DNA from 3 places in the Bacillus cihuensis genome. Region 2 is predicted to be linked to each of the others. Evidence: riboswitches for the same ligand, from Rfam matches in the RefSeq annotation. Region 2 holds a riboswitch; each other region holds the start of a gene.
What was found. Region 2 has a riboswitch for cyclic di-GMP ahead of V179_RS30285 (anti-repressor SinI family protein). Riboswitches for the same ligand answer to the same signal wherever they lie in the genome.

Region 1 (5,869 bases), on a different contig from region 2:
ATATATATTTTGTAGCAACATGAGCGATGTTGACAGAATACTTTTTAGCGATTTTATCTAGCAATAACAATAATTCCTGATAGCCATCCCAACCCAAAGTCTCTTCAATCACCTGCAAATATTTAACATGCGAGCGCGTATCGGGTTGAATAGATGTTTTGCCGAGCCATTTTTCCGCTAGCAAACCGCCTGATAATGTGCCGTAGCATAGCAAAGAAATACCTTTTATTTTACAATATTCTAATAATTCTTTTTCTGGTCGTCTATCAAAAACCGAGTATTGATTTTGACAAGACACAATCGGTATACCGGCATCAACGATCTCTTTCAAATGCTTCGTATCAAAGTTTGTAACGGCGATATTACGTATTTTCCCTTTTTCTTTTAGCCTTAACAGATCCCCTGCTGTCTCGATATAGCCAGGCACATCGTAATCCCACCAATGAAACTGCACTAGATCTAATACATCTCGATTTTGCCGTTTAAGGCTTCTATCAATTATTTTTTCTGTGTATGTAAAATCGACATCACTAAGTAAATTGATATCAGGTACATACTTGGTATGAATTTGAATGTCATTTGGTGAAATCGTGCTTCCGTGCTTAAGTTGCTTTAAGAATTCACCTAGAAATTCTTCCGTACCCGTATATATATCAGCACAATCAAATGTCGTAAATCCTTTTTCGACAAGCATATTGAAGGCCTTCATAATATCTTGCTTGTCTAAATTAGTTTGTAAGCTATGACCTTCCGACAGTTGCCAACACCCGTTGATCACTCTACTAATTGTATAATCTTTTGCTAATTCGAATCGTTCTGCCATTAGTTTTTATCTCCTTTATATATAGGCTCTGTTGTGCATTCAGCATGACTAAATTCTTTAGTTCCGATACGAGTTATTTTAAATCTAGCACCACAGTTTGGATCTGGGCAGGCAATTACACTATCAGACAACATCCAGTCATTTGCATGCAATACCCGTTGCTTTGCAGGTAATAATGGCAAAATAGCGCTTAAGGCATACATTGAAAATGAATTATTTTCTGGGAAGATAACGTCTTCTCCTATAACTAAGAAATAGTCACCTTCCTTATGCTTGCAAACCATTGGTTTATCTGTACCTACAACTTCTACTTTTAAGTTATATAGCGTAAATTTATCATCCATGACACTTACTCCTTTCAACACTTGTAATTAATAAAGCTGCTATTTTCATATCTTTTTTCATTCTCCTTTTCTTCTTTTTCATTCTGAGATTTTTTACTTTCATACATAATGAATGGGGTTTCTCTGAAACAACTATAACCTGCTTACTTACAGTTGTTTGAGTCTATAAAATAACAAAAAACACTTATCCTTAAATAATAATTCAAGGACAAGTGTTAACTTGCGGTACCACCTTGTTTGATATGTATCATACATACCCTCTCAGCAGAGTGCTCATACAAACACCCTTAGCCCTATAACGCTGGCTCTACGTCTAAGCTACTAAAAAAATTCTTTCACTTCGCCCTCTGAGGCCCACTTGCTGTTACTGCATCTGTCCGGCTTACACCATCCCGGATTCGCTGAAAGATCGTTTAACAGTTTAACTCCCTCGTCTACGGTTTATAAAAATGTTAGCACCATAATATTCCATTGTCAATAATATTTTTTATATTTAGATAATTCGATTTTACTGTCTATACTTTTATTTGGATATTTTACTAGTAGCCTTCTATGAAGAACATGGGGACGGGGCTGCGCGACTTACTAATATAGCAAAATCGATTAATTAGGTATACTGATTTTAGACAGCATCCAAAATTTCAGCTCCGCACCGCCACCATTGTGATTAGGTGAGTGCAGCGTTGTTACTTAATTGATCCTTCATGTAAATGGTAGCGTTATAACGCCATAATTGGTTTGTATGAAGGAAGGTTTAATACTACTTTTCTGAAAGTTTTAAAACAAATTTATAAAAGTTTCAGCTATTAATGGGTCAAAATGTTTTCCTTTATTTTGGTCAATATAAGACAATGCTTTTTGTTTTGACCACGAATCTTTATAAGGTCTACGGCTGGTTAATGCATCAAATACATCCACTATTGATACGATCCTCGCCTCAAAAGGGATTTTTTCGCCTTCTAAATTAAAAGGGTATCCAGTTCCATCCCATTTTTCATGATGATATAAAATAATATTTTCAGCTACCTCCATACTTTTAATAAAATCATAATTAATCTCCTTAGACATTTTATTTAAAATATCCGCCCCTATTAAGGGGTGCATTTCTATTATTTTTCTTTCAGAAGAAGTCAAAGCCCCAGGTTTATATAGAATACCTTCTGGCATGCCAGCTTTACCTATGTCATGTAATATACTGGAATGAATAATATTATTGATATATCTTGGCTCTAATTGAAGATTATTTTTCTTATTGTGTGATTTGATAAGAATCTCAGTTAATTCCTGTACTCTTATCAAATGCTCTTCAGTTCCAGGGTCTCGAATCTCACACGAAATTGCCAGCACCTTCAATAATTCTCTTTGTACTTCTATTTTTTTGTTTTCAGGTAGGTATAACCCTTCTTTTAATTGTTCTAATGCACGAAAAATTCCTATATAAAATAATTCCTTTTCAATCTTGAAAGGAGTTATCGTAATAGATGAATGCCAAAGCTCCCCAGATTTCTTCCGATTAATTAAAATTCCCGACCAGGGGATAAGTTCTTTTAACGAGTTTTTCATTGAAATATAGGTTGATTTACTTGTAAGGTTAGATTTAATAAATCCTGCCTTCAAACCGATTATTTTAGCTCTTTCAAATCCTGTTATTGATTGATATGAGTCATTTACTTCTAAAATAATATGATTACTGTCAGTAATAATTACAGCATCTCCCAATTCCAAAAAGCCTTGTAACTGGTATGGTAATTGCAAAGTTTTTTTCATTATTAAAATCTCCAATGTTAATCTATTTCTTATGTATTCAAAGTAAGACTGTCCGCAGAGCGAGTTACCTCTTCATTCATATACATTTATCGAGGAATAAATAGCGAAATTTCCCAGCCACTCATAAAATCCCTACTCTAATACTGCATTTAACCCTACAAAAAAAGACCAATCACCCGATTCGCCTTTTTAAAAGAAATCGGTAACTGGCTGACATTATCTCTCCGATTTTAGTCCCTATCGTTTTGCGTTTTCATCTTTCAATGAATTTGCCTTTATCATTCCCCTATTCAATTTTATATAAAAATTTTGAACTACTAATCTATAAATTTATAAAGTGTTTCTCCTATATTGTGAATATTACAACAGAATAATAGGGAATACAAGGAAGAAATAGAACTTTATTACTACACATCCCTAAGCCTATTATCCTAATTTTCCTTTCTAAGTAACAAAAGACAAAAGAGACAAAACAATAAATATTAAATTCAATTTATCTTTTTAGACATTTAATTATTTTTCCCTAATGATATCAAAATAATTAGCTACCCATTCTGGGACTTGCTAATTATTTTGATAAAGGATTAATAATCCTTGGTACGATACTCTTCCCAATAGTTTTCTTCATCTCTCCATTTACACCATAGGGGCTGCCCCCAATTTTTTTCTTGAGTTCTGGAAATTCATCTTGTAACAATATTGTTGATTGTCCTTTTAAGTACTGAGATTTTTCTTGGCGCTAGACTTGGTGAACAAGAAAGGAGTAAATGAATGTGATCTTTTCCAACTGCCTTGCAGGATGGTGATTCCCCTTGCTTCACACCCCTGCCTGATCAATTCTATAGCCCTATAAACTCAATAGAACCGTAACACCTTATACCTATGTTTTGTCACCCATATAACATGGTACTTGATGTCATATATTGCATAACTATTTTTCTTATAGCGTCCATACTTTCACTTCACACTTCAAGTATGGACACAGAAGTTCAAGGTCAAAAGCGTATACCGTCTAAAGACGGTGGAATTAGACCAGCATTTGTAAATTAAAAAATTAACTTTTTTGTTTCCAAAAATTTGACGTAGATCCAGAGCACTGAAAAACTTATGCTTCTAAAATTTGTGAGTATGATCAAATTTTAAAAGGCGACATTTCGTTCGATTTTGAACGAAATGTCGCCTTTTTCTTTCATATTATATGCTCTGATTCCTTCATTAAGGTCATAATTCGTTTGAGGTTTACTGGAGATATGGCTATGGATCCTTGTATTTGCATGCCAAATAGACCCGCAGATAATGCTACATCATACCCGTCCGCTGTGTTCCTATGAACATGATTAATAACTCTCATCCCTTATAGGGTGAGAGTATGTTATTTACACAAGTACTTCTTTCACTTCTATTTCCTTTATAAATCTCTCTACTTCCTCAGCCGTTGACATGTTTAAAACTTGTTCGATGATCGAACTCATTTCTGCTTTTGAAAGATTAAGAAGTTGGCTTCGAGCCTTTAAAATAGAAGAGGCACTCATGCTGAATTCATCTAAACCAAGACCAAGTAAAATCGGGATCGCAATTTCATCTCCTGCCATCTCACCACACATGCCTGCCCATTTGCCTTCTTTGTGCGCGGCATCGATAACCATTTTCACTAGACGAAGAATAGCCGGATTGTATGGCTGATACAAGTAAGAAACTCGCTCATTCATACGGTCTGCCGCCATTGTGTATTGAATCAGATCGTTTGTACCGATGGAGAAGAAATCTACTTCTTTCGCAAATACATCTGCCATGACCGCAGTAGATGGAATTTCCACCATGATTCCAATTTCAATTGCTTCAGAAACAGCGATACCTTCAACCTGTAACTTTGCCTTTTCTTCTAGTAAAATTGCTTTCGCTTGGCGGAATTCACCGAGAGTTGCAATCATCGGAAACATAATTTTCAAGTTGCCATATGTACTCGCCCGAAGCAAGGCACGAAGCTGTGTCCGGAACATATCTTGCATTTCTAAGCATAAACGAATCGCACGGAAGCCTAAGAATGGATTCATTTCTTTCGGTAAATCTAAGTATGGGAGCTCTTTATCGCCACCGATATCAAGTGTACGAACAACAACCGGCTTTCCTTCCATACGCTCTAACACTGTTTTATAGGCATCAAATTGCTCTTCCTCAGTCGGAAGCTGAGTACGTCCCATGTATAAAAATTCGGTGCGATATAAACCAACACCCTCGCCGCCGTTTTCAACCACACCTTTTATATCCTCAGGTGTCCCAATATTGGCAACCAGTTCAACATGTTGTCCATCTTTTGTCACCGTGCGCTCATCTACAAGCTTTGCCCACTCTGCCTTTTGCGCTTCATACTCTGCTTTTTTCACTTCATATTCCTTCACCATATCAGCTGATGGATCGACAATCACCGTTCCAGCCAGGCCGTCTAGGATGACCAATACACCATTTTCGATCTTAGCTGTCACTGTTTTCGTCCCAACAACTGCGGGAATTTCCAATGAACGAGCCATAATCGCTGAATGGGATGTGCGGCCACCGATATCTGTCGTAAATCCTTTAACATATTGTCGATTTAATTGAGCTGTATCAGATGGTGTTAAGTCCTCAGCAATAATGATTACTTCCTCAGAGATCATGCTCGGATTCGGAATGGTGACACCTAAAAGATGGGCCATCACACGTTTTGTTACATCGCGGATATCTGAGGCACGCTCTTTCATATACTCGTTGTCCATCGATTCAAACATGCCGATAAACATGTTTGCCACTTCTTGTAAAGCAAATTCAGCATTCACTTTTTCGGTTGTGATTTTGTCTTTGATTGGGTTAATCAGCTCTGGATCACTTAAGACAAGAAGATGAGCAGCGAAAATTGCAGCTTTATCTTCTCCTAGCTCTTTGAAGGCATGTGCTTTGA
Region 2 (5,869 bases):
CTAGTTACTATATACCTTATGATCAATTTTATCAAGAGTGATATAAGTATATAGAATTATCTAAACTTTTAATGCTCTACAGTATTAATTTTATGTAAAGATTGTTATAATAAAGATGGATACGAACCCCACTATTAATCCAATTTTCTATAGTTTCTTCATGAACTTGGCAAAACTATTTGTTTGTGAAGGAAATGCATAGGGTATCGTAGAACTATATCATATAGTTTTTAGAAGGAGGACTCACTTTATGGACTATAATATTCGTGGTGAAAACATTGAGGTAACTCCAGCAATACGGGAATATGTAGAGAAAAAGATTGGAAAATTGGAACGGTATTTTAGCAATTCACCGGATGCAACGGCAATGGTGAATTTACGAGTGAATCATAATACATCTAAAGTGGAAGTAACGATCCCAATGACGAATTTGGTGCTCCGTGCAGAAGAGGAAAATGCTGATATGTATGCAGCCATTGACTTGATTTCTGACAAATTGGAACGGCAAATTCGTAAACATAAAACAAAAGTAAACCGAAAATTCCGTGGTACAAATACGAATGCAGCTGATGTTTTTCCAGTGTTTGAGGATAAAAACAATGCACCGATTGAAGAAGACGAACTTGAATTAGAGGTTGTCCGCAATAAGCGTTTTGACTTGAAACCAATGGATAGTGAAGAAGCGATCTTGCAAATGAATATGCTTGGTCATAGCTTTTTCGTCTATACGAATTCAGATACAAATACGACAAATGTTGTGTACCGTCGTAAGGATGGCCGCTATGGTTTGATTGAACCAAGCTAAATAAAATAAGTTAAATTATACAAGGCCTGATTCTTTCTTAGGAGAGAATCAGGCCTGTTATGTTTAATAAAAGTTATATGATTTAGGTATCATCTGTCGGGATTTAGCAGTAAGCATCCGATGTATTCCAAGGCACTAAACAAATACGGAGAAATTTCTGTATAATATAAAGATAAATACTAGATTTAAGTCTTAATGGAATTTTAACATCATCTGTATCCTTAATAATATATTGGTAGAATATAATCAAAAAGTAATATCTATTTTGATTTTGTAGCCCTCCCTATCAATTGATAAGACAGGGCATGTATCCGTAGTGCTGTGGAATAAAGTTCTTGAGTAGAATATTATCGGTTTTAGGCTACTAAAGTGGGGGAAAAGAATATTTCATTAAAATCTTAGTCATGATAATAATTGTTCCTTGATTATCCCCTATGTCTGATACATACGAATTTGGGTAGTTAGTGAGGCGTAATGTATAAAATGACGTTAACTTGAATGTGAAAACTACATTTGTAGGATTAGAGGAGAAAATACAGTTTGAATCTTCACTCCAGAATCATATCAGTAGCATAGAACATTAAATTGAAATTTCTCTAGATAATGTTGGATTTAAATGAAGAGAACTATTTAACCTATTATTCCATCAACAGTGTGCCAATGGTTCATACAGAGTAGTCCATGATAAAGATAGATTATTAGAAGTAGGTGTAGTGAAATATGAAGCAATTAAATATTTTTATGGCATTTTTTAGAGTTGGCATGCTTGGTTTCGGCGGAGGTCCTGCTGCGATTCCTCTTGTGCAAAAAGAGGTAGTTGAGAAATATAAGTGGATGAATAATGAAGATTTTGGCGATGTCTTGGCGCTTGGAAATGCGCTGCCGGGTCCGATTGCGCCTAAGCTAGCAGGCTATATTGGGTACCGTGTTGGCGGTTTTTGGGGCTTGCTTAATGGTGTGTTTGCATCTTGTGTTCCCACCATACTTTTAATGATTTTGCTTTTGAAAAGCTTGAATGCTTATAAAAATCAAGCGTGGGTGACAGGGATGTCACAAGCAGTCGTTCCTGTTGTCGCTGTGATGCTGCTAACTATGACTTTAGACTTTTTAAAAAAATCAGGTTCATCCAGTATCGGCTGGCTGTGGACGATTGTCTTCGTTTTGCTCGGGTTTGTGTTTATGGAACTGTTAAATGTGCATCCAGCTATTATCATTTTTTCCCTGCTCATTGGGGCACTATTGAAGAGAGGCCCTGTATCTGAACCTAATAAGGAGGCGGGAAAGTCATGATTTATTTGCAGATTTTCTGGGCTTTTTTTATATCAGGTATTCTCGGCTACGGTGGTGGTCCGGCATCCATTCCGTTAATTGAAAAGGAGGTCGTCGACAGATACGGTTGGTTTACTGTTCATGAATTCAGTGATGTGATTGCTCTTGGGAATGCACTCCCAGGCCCAATTGCTACCAAAATGGCAGGCTATATTGGATTTGAACAGGCTGGCATACTGGGCGCGATTATTGGGGTATTCGCTTCAGTCGCTCCTTCTCTCATTTTAATGCTTGGTCTACTCAGTATTTTAAAGCGTCACAAAGAATCCCCTCGAGTGAAAAGGATGACAGTCGTCGTTCGTCCAATCATTGCTGTCTTGCTAGGGATGATGGCTTATGATTTCTTTTTCACTGCATATGAAGGAATCGGATGGATTCAGACATTAGTAATTGGGATTATTAGTTATTTTTTATTGGGTAAATTGAAGGTTCATCCTGCCTATGTAATCGCAATAGCGTTAGTATATGGAGCTTTTTTTCTTGGTTGAAAAAGCTCCTTTGATGTTTTACAAGGATATTTCATTTTATGATCCAATTCTTATAAGCATCCATCTAATGAATTTGCTATACATAAAAAACTTAATGACTTAAAAAATAAAGATAATAGTGGGATTTTGAATATAAGTATTGTATTTAATGATGCAAACGATAAATACTAATCCCCTGTGAAACTAGATGGGGACAACAACGGACTTTTAAGGTAGTTAATTAGAAGTCTCCCATTATGATGAAGGATGTTTGTTTAAGTTTTGGACAATATTTGACGAACCAAAAGTGTAAAAACAAGAGACATAGTCGAAAAGGTCTAGATCATATGTCATGAATATTGATAAGGTAAATATAATATATTTACATAAAAATTCTTTCAATCATATATTTCCTAATTTGTTCTAGTTGAAAAAATGTAGAATTTAGTCGTAATATGTAAAAAAATAAGGTAAAATATTTAAATTTAATAGCATAAAATTACATAAAATATACCAAAAATTCTGTATAATCAAAGAAAATAGAAAATTCATACACAGAAAAAGGCAAACCTATTGAAAAATAGGGACGCAAAGTCGCGGGTCTAAGGTATTATATTGTGCTATGATGGCTGGACTGCCTGAAATACATAGTATTTTAGGAGGGAATGGGTTGGCAGATCTAATAGTTGATGAAGAATGGATTGAGCTAATGGTACAAGCTAAGGTACTTGGATTGACTAAAGAGGAAGTCCTTCGTTTCTTTGAGCAAAAAGCAACAGAAAATAAAAAAGATGAACCAACCTATCATACGATTTAAACGTATAAACCCCTTAAACAAACTGGTTTTTTACGAAAGTCCAGTTCGTTTAAGGGGTTTGTTTTGTTTATGGACACGGGGCGGGGCTCCGCGACGAACTAATATAGCCATCTACTTAGCAGAGATACGTATTTTATTAAGAAAGTACTTCGAAATCCTGCTCCGCACCTCCACCGTTATGATTAGGTGAGTTTAGCGTGCTACAAAATAGATCCTTCATGGCACCGGTGGCGTTATAATGCCATATTACACTTAGTAAGACGGACATGGGGCGGGGCTTCGAAACTTAATAATATAGATCATCTACTTTGTAAATATACATACTTTATTAAGAATGTACTTCAAAATCAGGATCTGCACCACCACCATTGTGATTAGCCGAGTGTAGCGTGCTTCAAGGGATATCGTACATAGTAATTGGTGGTATTTTAACGTCATTCTGGATTTGTAAAGAGATAAAAATGGGATCATCCATACTCCAATCACTCTTCTTGCTTTAATCTCCATTTGTTAAATTCAATGAATTCACGGAATTGATCTTTGGATACACCGGATTTCATTGCCTCTTGAACAATATTCATCCATTCTGCGTCAAGCCCATCTTTGACAGGTTCATCGTGAAGGAGAGAATCAACAGGAATTTGCAGCACTAAGGCGATTTTTTCAAGAAACTGGATAGATGGGTTCGTTTGAAGGTTTCTCTCAAGGGAGCTTAAATAGGACTTGGCGACTCCCGCTTTTTCAGCAAGTTCTGTCATGGACATTCTATTTTCTTGTCTCAGTTTTTTTACGCGATCACCGATCATGTTATCTCACCTCAAAACTTTTCTGCAGATATTTTCATGCGTAAGGCTGTTAATACTCATTTTAACGTTTTCACGGTATTAAATCTATAAATTTTCATAATATCGTGAAGTTGTACCTGCACTTTATACATGGTAATATTAAGGGTGCACCTATTTAATATGAAATAAAATGGATATATTAATCTTTGATCTAGTGTTAATTAAATCTAAAATATATTTTCTTTTTTAATAAAGACTTCTATATAAAGAGGAGCGTTATTGAATGCTTAATATTTTAAATAAAGTGTTTGACCCGAATAAACGAGAAGTGAAGCGTCTTGAGAAGCTGGCTGATCAAATTGAAATGCTAGCGGATAAAACAGCTTCGTTATCAGATGAAGAACTGCGTGGGAAAACAGAAGAATTCAAAGAGCGTTACCAAAAAGGCGAAACGGTCGATGATTTGCTTGTTGAGGCATTCGCGACGATTCGTGAAGGAGCAAGAAGAGCATTAGGAATGTATCCATTCCGCGTACAGCTAATGGGGGGGATTTCCCTTCATGATGGTAATATTTCTGAAATGAAAACCGGGGAAGGGAAAACGTTGACTTCCACTCTTCCTGTCTATTTAAACGCGATTACTGGGAAAGGCGTTCATGTCGTTACTGTCAATGAATACTTAGCAAGCCGTGATGCGGAAGAAATGGGCAAGCTGTATGAGTTCATGGGAATGACGGTTGGGTTGAACCTGAACGGCATGTCTAAGGAAGAGAAGCAAGAAGCGTACAGTGCTGATATTACGTATAGTACGAATAATGAGCTAGGTTTCGATTATTTACGGGATAATATGGTTCTATATAAAGAGCAAATGGTACAACGACCTTTACATTTTGCTGTTATCGATGAAGTGGATTCAATCTTGATTGATGAGGCACGTACACCATTAATTATTTCAGGTTCGGCACAAAAATCAGCTCAGTTATATATCCAAGCGAATGCTTTCGTTCGTACGCTTACGTTAGACAAGCATTATACGTATGATGAAAAAACAAAAGGGGTTCAGCTGACGGAAGAAGGAATTAACCGTTCGGAAGCGGCATTTAATATCGAAAATTTATTTGATATTAATCATGTTGTTTTGAATCATCATATTAATCAAGCGTTAAAAGCGCATGTAAGCATGCATCTTGATGTCGACTATGTCGTGCAAGAAGGCGAAATCGTCATTGTTGACCAGTTCACTGGGCGTTTAATGAAAGGTCGCCGCTATAGTGATGGACTCCATCAGGCTATTGAAGCGAAAGAAGGCTTGGAGATTCAAAATGAAAGCATGACACTTGCAACAATTACCTTCCAAAACTATTTCCGAATGTATGAAAAACTTTCCGGGATGACGGGTACAGCCAAAACGGAAGAAGAAGAATTCCGTAATATTTATAATATGAATGTTATTGTAATTCCAACGAACCGTGAAATTATTCGGGATGACCGCGCTGATTTAATCTATGCGTCGATGGATGGGAAATTCCGTGCCGTAGTCGAAGAGATTGCGGAGCGGCATACTAAAGGACAACCAGTTCTAGTTGGTACAGTAGCGATTGAAACGTCTGAGATTATTTCAAAGTATTTATCTAGAAAAGGGATTCCGCATAATGTGTTGAATGCG
Region 3 (5,869 bases), on a different contig from region 2:
GTAATGTTATGTATCCAGAGCGGGAAGTATTATAATTTAGGTGAATTAGGTGGAGAAATATGGGTTTAATCAAGAATCCAATTTCAATCGAAGAGTTGGTTGCAACATTACAGTCTCAATATGATGTCGAGCAAACAGAGTGTGAGGAACAAGTTCACCCCTTTTTGGACCAGTTGCTTGAAGAAGGATTAATTAAGATAGAAGGTTAAGCACATTCCTAGTTATCATCATTTTCAAACTCTAGAAGGACAGGATGAACATATTGAAGAAAGTGTGATCATTTGTAAGGCTAGATAAGAAAACGAAGCTGTTGTTGATTGAAGCATATCAATATTTAGCATGGGCTCGCTTTTTGAAGAGTATCCCTTTTGCAAAAGTAGCTCCTTCTTTAGGAAAGCAAATGCAAGAGACATCTAATTCAGATGATCTATCGAATAAAAAAGTATTAGCTAGTGTTTCTCGTGCTATCCATCTGATGAGTCGCTATACATTTTGGGAAAGTGAATGCCTAGTAAAGGCCATTGCTGGAATGAAAATGCTGGAGAAAAGAAACATTGAAAGCACACTTTATTTAGGCACAGCTAAAGACGATAAAGGGGAACTTATTGCCCATGCCTGGTTACGTAGTGGTCCGTATTATATATCAGGTGCTGAAGTAATGCATAGGTTTACCGTTGTTGCTAAATTTGCTATAGAAATGAATGTTCATAAGGTCGGATAACACGATCAATAGCTCACATTATCATATGATAATGAGAAAGTAGATTAAGGGAAAGGAGGATATGAGTTTGAAACATCTTTTGCACTTTACAAAGCAAATTCATCAGTATTCAGGAAAAATACTTTATATCAATCTTATCTGTATGATTTTCATTAGTTTATTAGAAAGTGTCGGAATTTTCTTGTTAATCCCTCTAGTTGGGTTAACTGGAATCTTGGATGTTAAAACAAAGGAAATTACATTTGTAAGCTGGATAAACGAATTATTTCAAGGTATTCCTGAAACACTGTTTCATCATCATATTAGGGATTTATGTCCTCCTAATGATGGGACAAAGTATTTTTAAGAAGAATCAATCGGTCTTAGGAGCAAAGATTCAACAAGGTTTTATTAGGCATTTAAGAGAAGAGACCTATAGAGGGATACTTCAAGCAAACTGGGGATTTTATTTAAAGAAGAGAAAATCGGATATCATTAACTTAATGACAAACGAGATATTTAATGTAAGTGCTGGCGTCCAATTGTTTTTACAATTTTTATCTTCTTTCATTTTTATTTCGATTCAGATTGGTGTGGCCTTTTATTTATCGGTAAGTATGACTAGTTTAATTTTATTTTTTGGAATGTTTCTGCTTCTCTTTTCTAGAAAGTTCGTCAAAAGGTCTAAGACATTAGGGAAGCAATCCTATTTATTAAATCAGAAGTATCTTGGCGGAATTACGGATCATTTTAACGGGATCAAAGATATTAAAAGTAATTCTTTAGAGGAATCTCACCTGAATTGGTTTCTTCCTTTAATTAAAGAAATGGAACATAATCGAGTTAAAATGACTACATTAAATTCATTCTCACAAATGGTCTTCAAAGTAGCCTCTTCTTTTTTAATTGCTTTTTTTGTGTTTCTTTCCATCCAAATGTTTAAAGCTGAGGGAGCTCAATTAATGCTAATTCTTGTTATCTTTTCAAGACTATGGCCAATGATTACGGGGATCCAGACTAATTTGGAGCAACTAGGAGCCATTGTTCCATCCTTAAAAGCGTTATTAGATTTACAAAATGAAAGTTTAGAAGCAAGAGAGTTATTTAATCGTCATTATCAAGATGTAAACCCAATCGAGATTAAGCATGGGTTATCTTGTCGATATGTCTCTTTTAGGTATCAAACAAGTGAAAATACATATGCACTACAAAATATTAATATCGACATCCCATCTAATAAGATGACAGCAATCGTAGGGCGGTCAGGTGCTGGGAAAAGTACGTTATTTGATCTATTGATGGGCTTAAATCAACCAGAACAGGGAGAAGTGACCATCGATGATGTTCCTCTAACTAAGGATCATTAACTATCTTTGAGGAAATCGATTAGTTATATTCCTCAGGATCCATTTCTATTTAATGCAACTATTCGAGATAATTTAATGATCACTGAACCGAATGCGAGCGAAGGTATCTTTGGGATGCACTGGAGTTCGCAGCAGCAGCAGATTTTGTAAAGAAGCTACCTCAAGGTTTGGATACGCTCATTGGCGATCGTGGAATTAGGTTATCTGGAGGAGAAAGGCAAAGTCTTGTACTAGCTCGAGCTATTTTACGTAAACCTTCCATCCTTGTTCTCGATGAAGCAACAAGTGCATTAGACACAGAAAATGAAGCAAAGATTCAAGCTGCAATAGAAAGACTAAAAGGAACGATGACCATCATCGTCATTGCTCATCGCTTATCTACCATTCGTAATGCGGATCAAGTGGTAGTTATGGACCAAGGAGAAATAATCCAAGTAGGGGCATATAACCAATTAACGAAAGAAAAAAGAGGGATGTTTAGCCATCTATTTGGTAACCAAATGGAAGTAAGTGGGTAGTTTGATTCGGAGGTATACATTGTAGTACCATTAAAGAAAAAAAGAAGTATTGTAACCAGAAGAGATTCTTGGCCCATGGCGTTTAAGGAAGTAATGTCGAAAAATGTCAAATTTTTTAGAAAAACAATGATTACAAATAATAGAATATATTGGTATATTTATTAATGTATAGTTAATATTATGTAAAGATATTGTTAAGATTACTGGGAAGGAAATAGGATCACTCTTACATATAATTGCGATTAAAGTATTCAAACTACATATTGGTAATGATTTTATTAGAGTTTATAACTAGGTATTGTAAGGGATTAATAGAGTGTTACATTACTTTTGAGAAAAGCAAACCTATTGAAAAATAGGGACGCAAAATTACAGGTCTAAGGCTATGCTATGACGGCTGTGTTGCCACAAATCGGGTGAGTATATGAGTAAGCAAGTAGTATACGAAGCAGAATGGATGGAGTTAATTTTAGAAGCGAAAAATTTAGGCTTATCTATTGAAGAGGTGCGAAATTTTATCCACAACATGACTAAAACTAGAATGACTTGCTGAAAACAATGATTGAATGAGAGAAAAATAGGTTGGTTTATTTTGGAAGATGACTGGCCTCTTTTTTCGTTGGTAGTCATAAGGGCTCGTCGTTTGTAACGAGCTTCTCCTTTCCATTATGAGCGTATTAAAAGGAATGTTACAAAATCTATGGGTAATAATTAATATAAAAGTATTTGCTAACTTATCAATTTGTTACAGGTACATACAAGGTAGATGTTTTATACACTAAAAATAGTTTTGTAAAAAAGGGCATTAATTCAGATGCTCTTTTTCATTTTAATCCAGAAGAAAATTTAAAATAATGAGCTATTTTTTTCACTTGATTTCGGAATATCTCACATTTACATTAGGTTGTCTATTATATCAATTGGAGGAATTTATTCCAATGAACCAAAAGCGCATTCTATTCGCTATTCTTCTACTATGGGCCTCTTGTATTTTTTATTTTTCATCCCAACCATATGAAAAACAGAATCTCCAACCCTTTTTAGGAAAGTATCTCGAAGGTCATACTAGTTTGGAGAATATGTTAACATGGGTTGTTTTTAGTTATGGTGGCCATGAGGTAAGTGTCCAAAGTCAAGGTCTTGCTGGTTTTCTTGAATTTTTTATCCGGAATATAAGCGTGCAACTACGAACTACTAGTCTGAAGTAGGTGGGGCTATACGCTTATTTTATGATAAATTTGATGATCGTGACAAAACGTAGGGACGAACGTCTATATTGAAATAGGATAGGTCTAAAAGCAGCTGCACCAGTTAAAACGGTAGTTGTTTTTTTGTATAGTTTTGATTTGGGTGCCAATCATCATATATTACTTATTAAATACTAGTCTATTAACCCCTAGACTAAATCCATAATTTTCTATATAATTAGTATAAAAGACTTATATGAAAAGAGTGGAAATATGCATTGTTCATCATGTGGAGAAAAGATAGCAAACTCCTCAAATTATTGTTCAACGTGCGGGAAAAAGCTAAAAAAATCTAAAGTCATTCCTTTTTTACTTACATTAAGTTTTTTTAGCATATTGGCGTTGGGTTTGTCGCTCTATTATTACTTTCAGTATGTTGTACCACCAGGAATAGCGTCAATGAAAACAGTAACTGAGCCTGTGAAACAAGTAATGGAAGAAAAAGCTAAACCTGTTGTCTTACCAGCTAAAAAGACTGAGGCACAGGTAGAGAGTAAAAAAGACATTACGGATGTTATTGCAGAACAGCAAACTAAAGTGTATACAATTTACACAGAGTCAGCTCAAGGATCTGGCTTTTTGATGAATCATAAAGGCGATATTGTAACCAATGCTCACGTGGTTGAAGGATATGTCCAGGCAATTGTGAAGAATTCAGATGGAAGTGAATACGGCGGTCAGGTAATTGGATATTCCAACAATACTGATATTGCCATTATTCGTGTTCCGGAGTTGGCAGGCAAGGAGTCAATGGCACTTGAAACTTCAAACCAGACATTAATAGGAGAAGAAGTAATCGCTCTTGGAAGTCCGCATGGTCTTGAAAATACGGCAACAATAGGATACATAACCGGAGTCGGTCGCAATTTTTACATTGGAAACCGCTCTTATGAAAACATCTATCAAATGTCAGCAGCCATTTCTCCTGGCAGCAGTGGTGGACCACTATTATCTAAAAAAAGTGGAAAAGCCATTGCTATTAATTCAGCAAAAATGATTGGTGAAGAAGCGATTGGTTTTAGTATTCCTGTCAAGGATGTTTATAGCATTCTTCAAGACTGGGTTGAACAGCCGCTTACTGAACAAGAGATTTTCGATTTGTTTTATAATGAATACGGTGAATAATATTACCAAGACCTTTGGGAAGATGAGGAAGATTGGTATTTTGACGGCGGAGAATATAGTGAAGAAGAACCAGATACATATGTTGAGAATCCAAGCGATGAAGAGATCGACTCATCCTATACCCAAGATGCTTTTGACGATGATTCCTATTACCAAAGAACTGATGATTCTATAGGGTATGAAGAACTAGAGGACTATCAAACTTATGAAGAATACGATGAACCCGTTGACACTGAAGATTTCTTGGAATATGAAGAACCTATCGAAAATGAGGATCCCGCACTATATCAAGCCCCATTCCCAAATGATGAAAATATTGAAGGAAATGGTTTGAACGGTGAAGGAGAATAGTAAAATCTTAAATATTGGTGCCTGAATCCTGATACTTTAATGCGCGAAAGAGAAGCCTTGCAGAGAATTCTGCAAAGCTTTTTTTGTTAAGATTGGAAAAACATTATGTCGTGTCCTTACAGTTATTATATGGAAACGTTAAACTACAGACACCTAATGACGCTAAAGCATACTATAGTGGGTGGCCCACTTGTAATAGCCGGAAAGGGGGCATGAAAGGTATAAAATGGATTAACGCCATTATGGTGATGATGTCGTGATAGGCTTGACGAAAGTCAAAAACGTCCTTCATCCCGATCGTGTAAAAGCCGTTGCCAAGAAAGCTACAGATTCAATTAGCCATTCCATTTCACAGGTCAAAGATTTTACAAAAGGAATTGGCAAGAAAATTCGAAACTATGAATTGCCTGTTTTGGAATTCGTCACTAATAACTGAGTTAAGCTCTCAGACAATAAAACCGTTGGCGAAGTGGTGGATGATGCTAAGGAAACCAATTTGCGATTTGCGAAAAAGGTAGAGAGTGCTGTAGTCGGGAAAGTGGATGGGAATAAGGGTGCTGG

Region 1: linked by a shared signal. The riboswitch ahead of V179_RS0101680 (HD domain-containing phosphohydrolase) and the one ahead of V179_RS30285 (anti-repressor SinI family protein) in region 2 are both predicted to bind cyclic di-GMP.
Region 3: linked by a shared signal. The riboswitch ahead of V179_RS32480 (anti-repressor SinI family protein) and the one ahead of V179_RS30285 (anti-repressor SinI family protein) in region 2 are both predicted to bind cyclic di-GMP.

Annotation. Positions count from the first base shown of each region.
Region 1 covers NZ_AYSD01000010.1:378,037-383,905, reverse strand. The annotation lists gene V179_RS0101690 (aldo/keto reductase) at 1-823, opposite strand, end outside; gene V179_RS0101685 (TIGR04076 family protein) at 823-1,167, opposite strand; gene V179_RS0101680 (HD domain-containing phosphohydrolase) at 1,945-2,934, opposite strand; cyclic di-GMP riboswitch class I at 3,133-3,218, opposite strand; gene ptsP (phosphoenolpyruvate--protein phosphotransferase) at 4,311-5,869, opposite strand, start outside.
Region 2 covers NZ_KI632498.1:245,642-251,510, forward strand. The annotation lists gene hpf (ribosome hibernation-promoting factor, HPF/YfiA family) at 251-805, shown strand; gene V179_RS0123005 (chromate transporter) at 1,526-2,095, shown strand; gene V179_RS0123010 (chromate transporter) at 2,092-2,622, shown strand; cyclic di-GMP riboswitch class I at 3,155-3,243, shown strand; gene V179_RS30285 (anti-repressor SinI family protein) at 3,272-3,418, shown strand; gene V179_RS0123020 (helix-turn-helix domain-containing protein) at 3,901-4,224, opposite strand; gene secA (preprotein translocase subunit SecA) at 4,487-5,869, shown strand, end outside.
Region 3 covers NZ_KI632495.1:1,690,152-1,696,020, reverse strand. The annotation lists partial or broken gene V179_RS27975 (lasso peptide biosynthesis PqqD family chaperone) at 1-209, shown strand, start outside; gene V179_RS0113965 (lasso peptide biosynthesis B2 protein) at 308-721, shown strand; partial or broken gene V179_RS27970 (ABC transporter ATP-binding protein) at 789-2,585, shown strand; cyclic di-GMP riboswitch class I at 2,914-2,995, shown strand; gene V179_RS32480 (anti-repressor SinI family protein) at 3,010-3,138, shown strand; gene V179_RS27960 (S1C family serine protease) at 4,232-4,957, shown strand; gene V179_RS0113945 (hypothetical protein) at 5,565-5,744, shown strand; gene V179_RS0113940 (hypothetical protein) at 5,805-5,869, shown strand, end outside.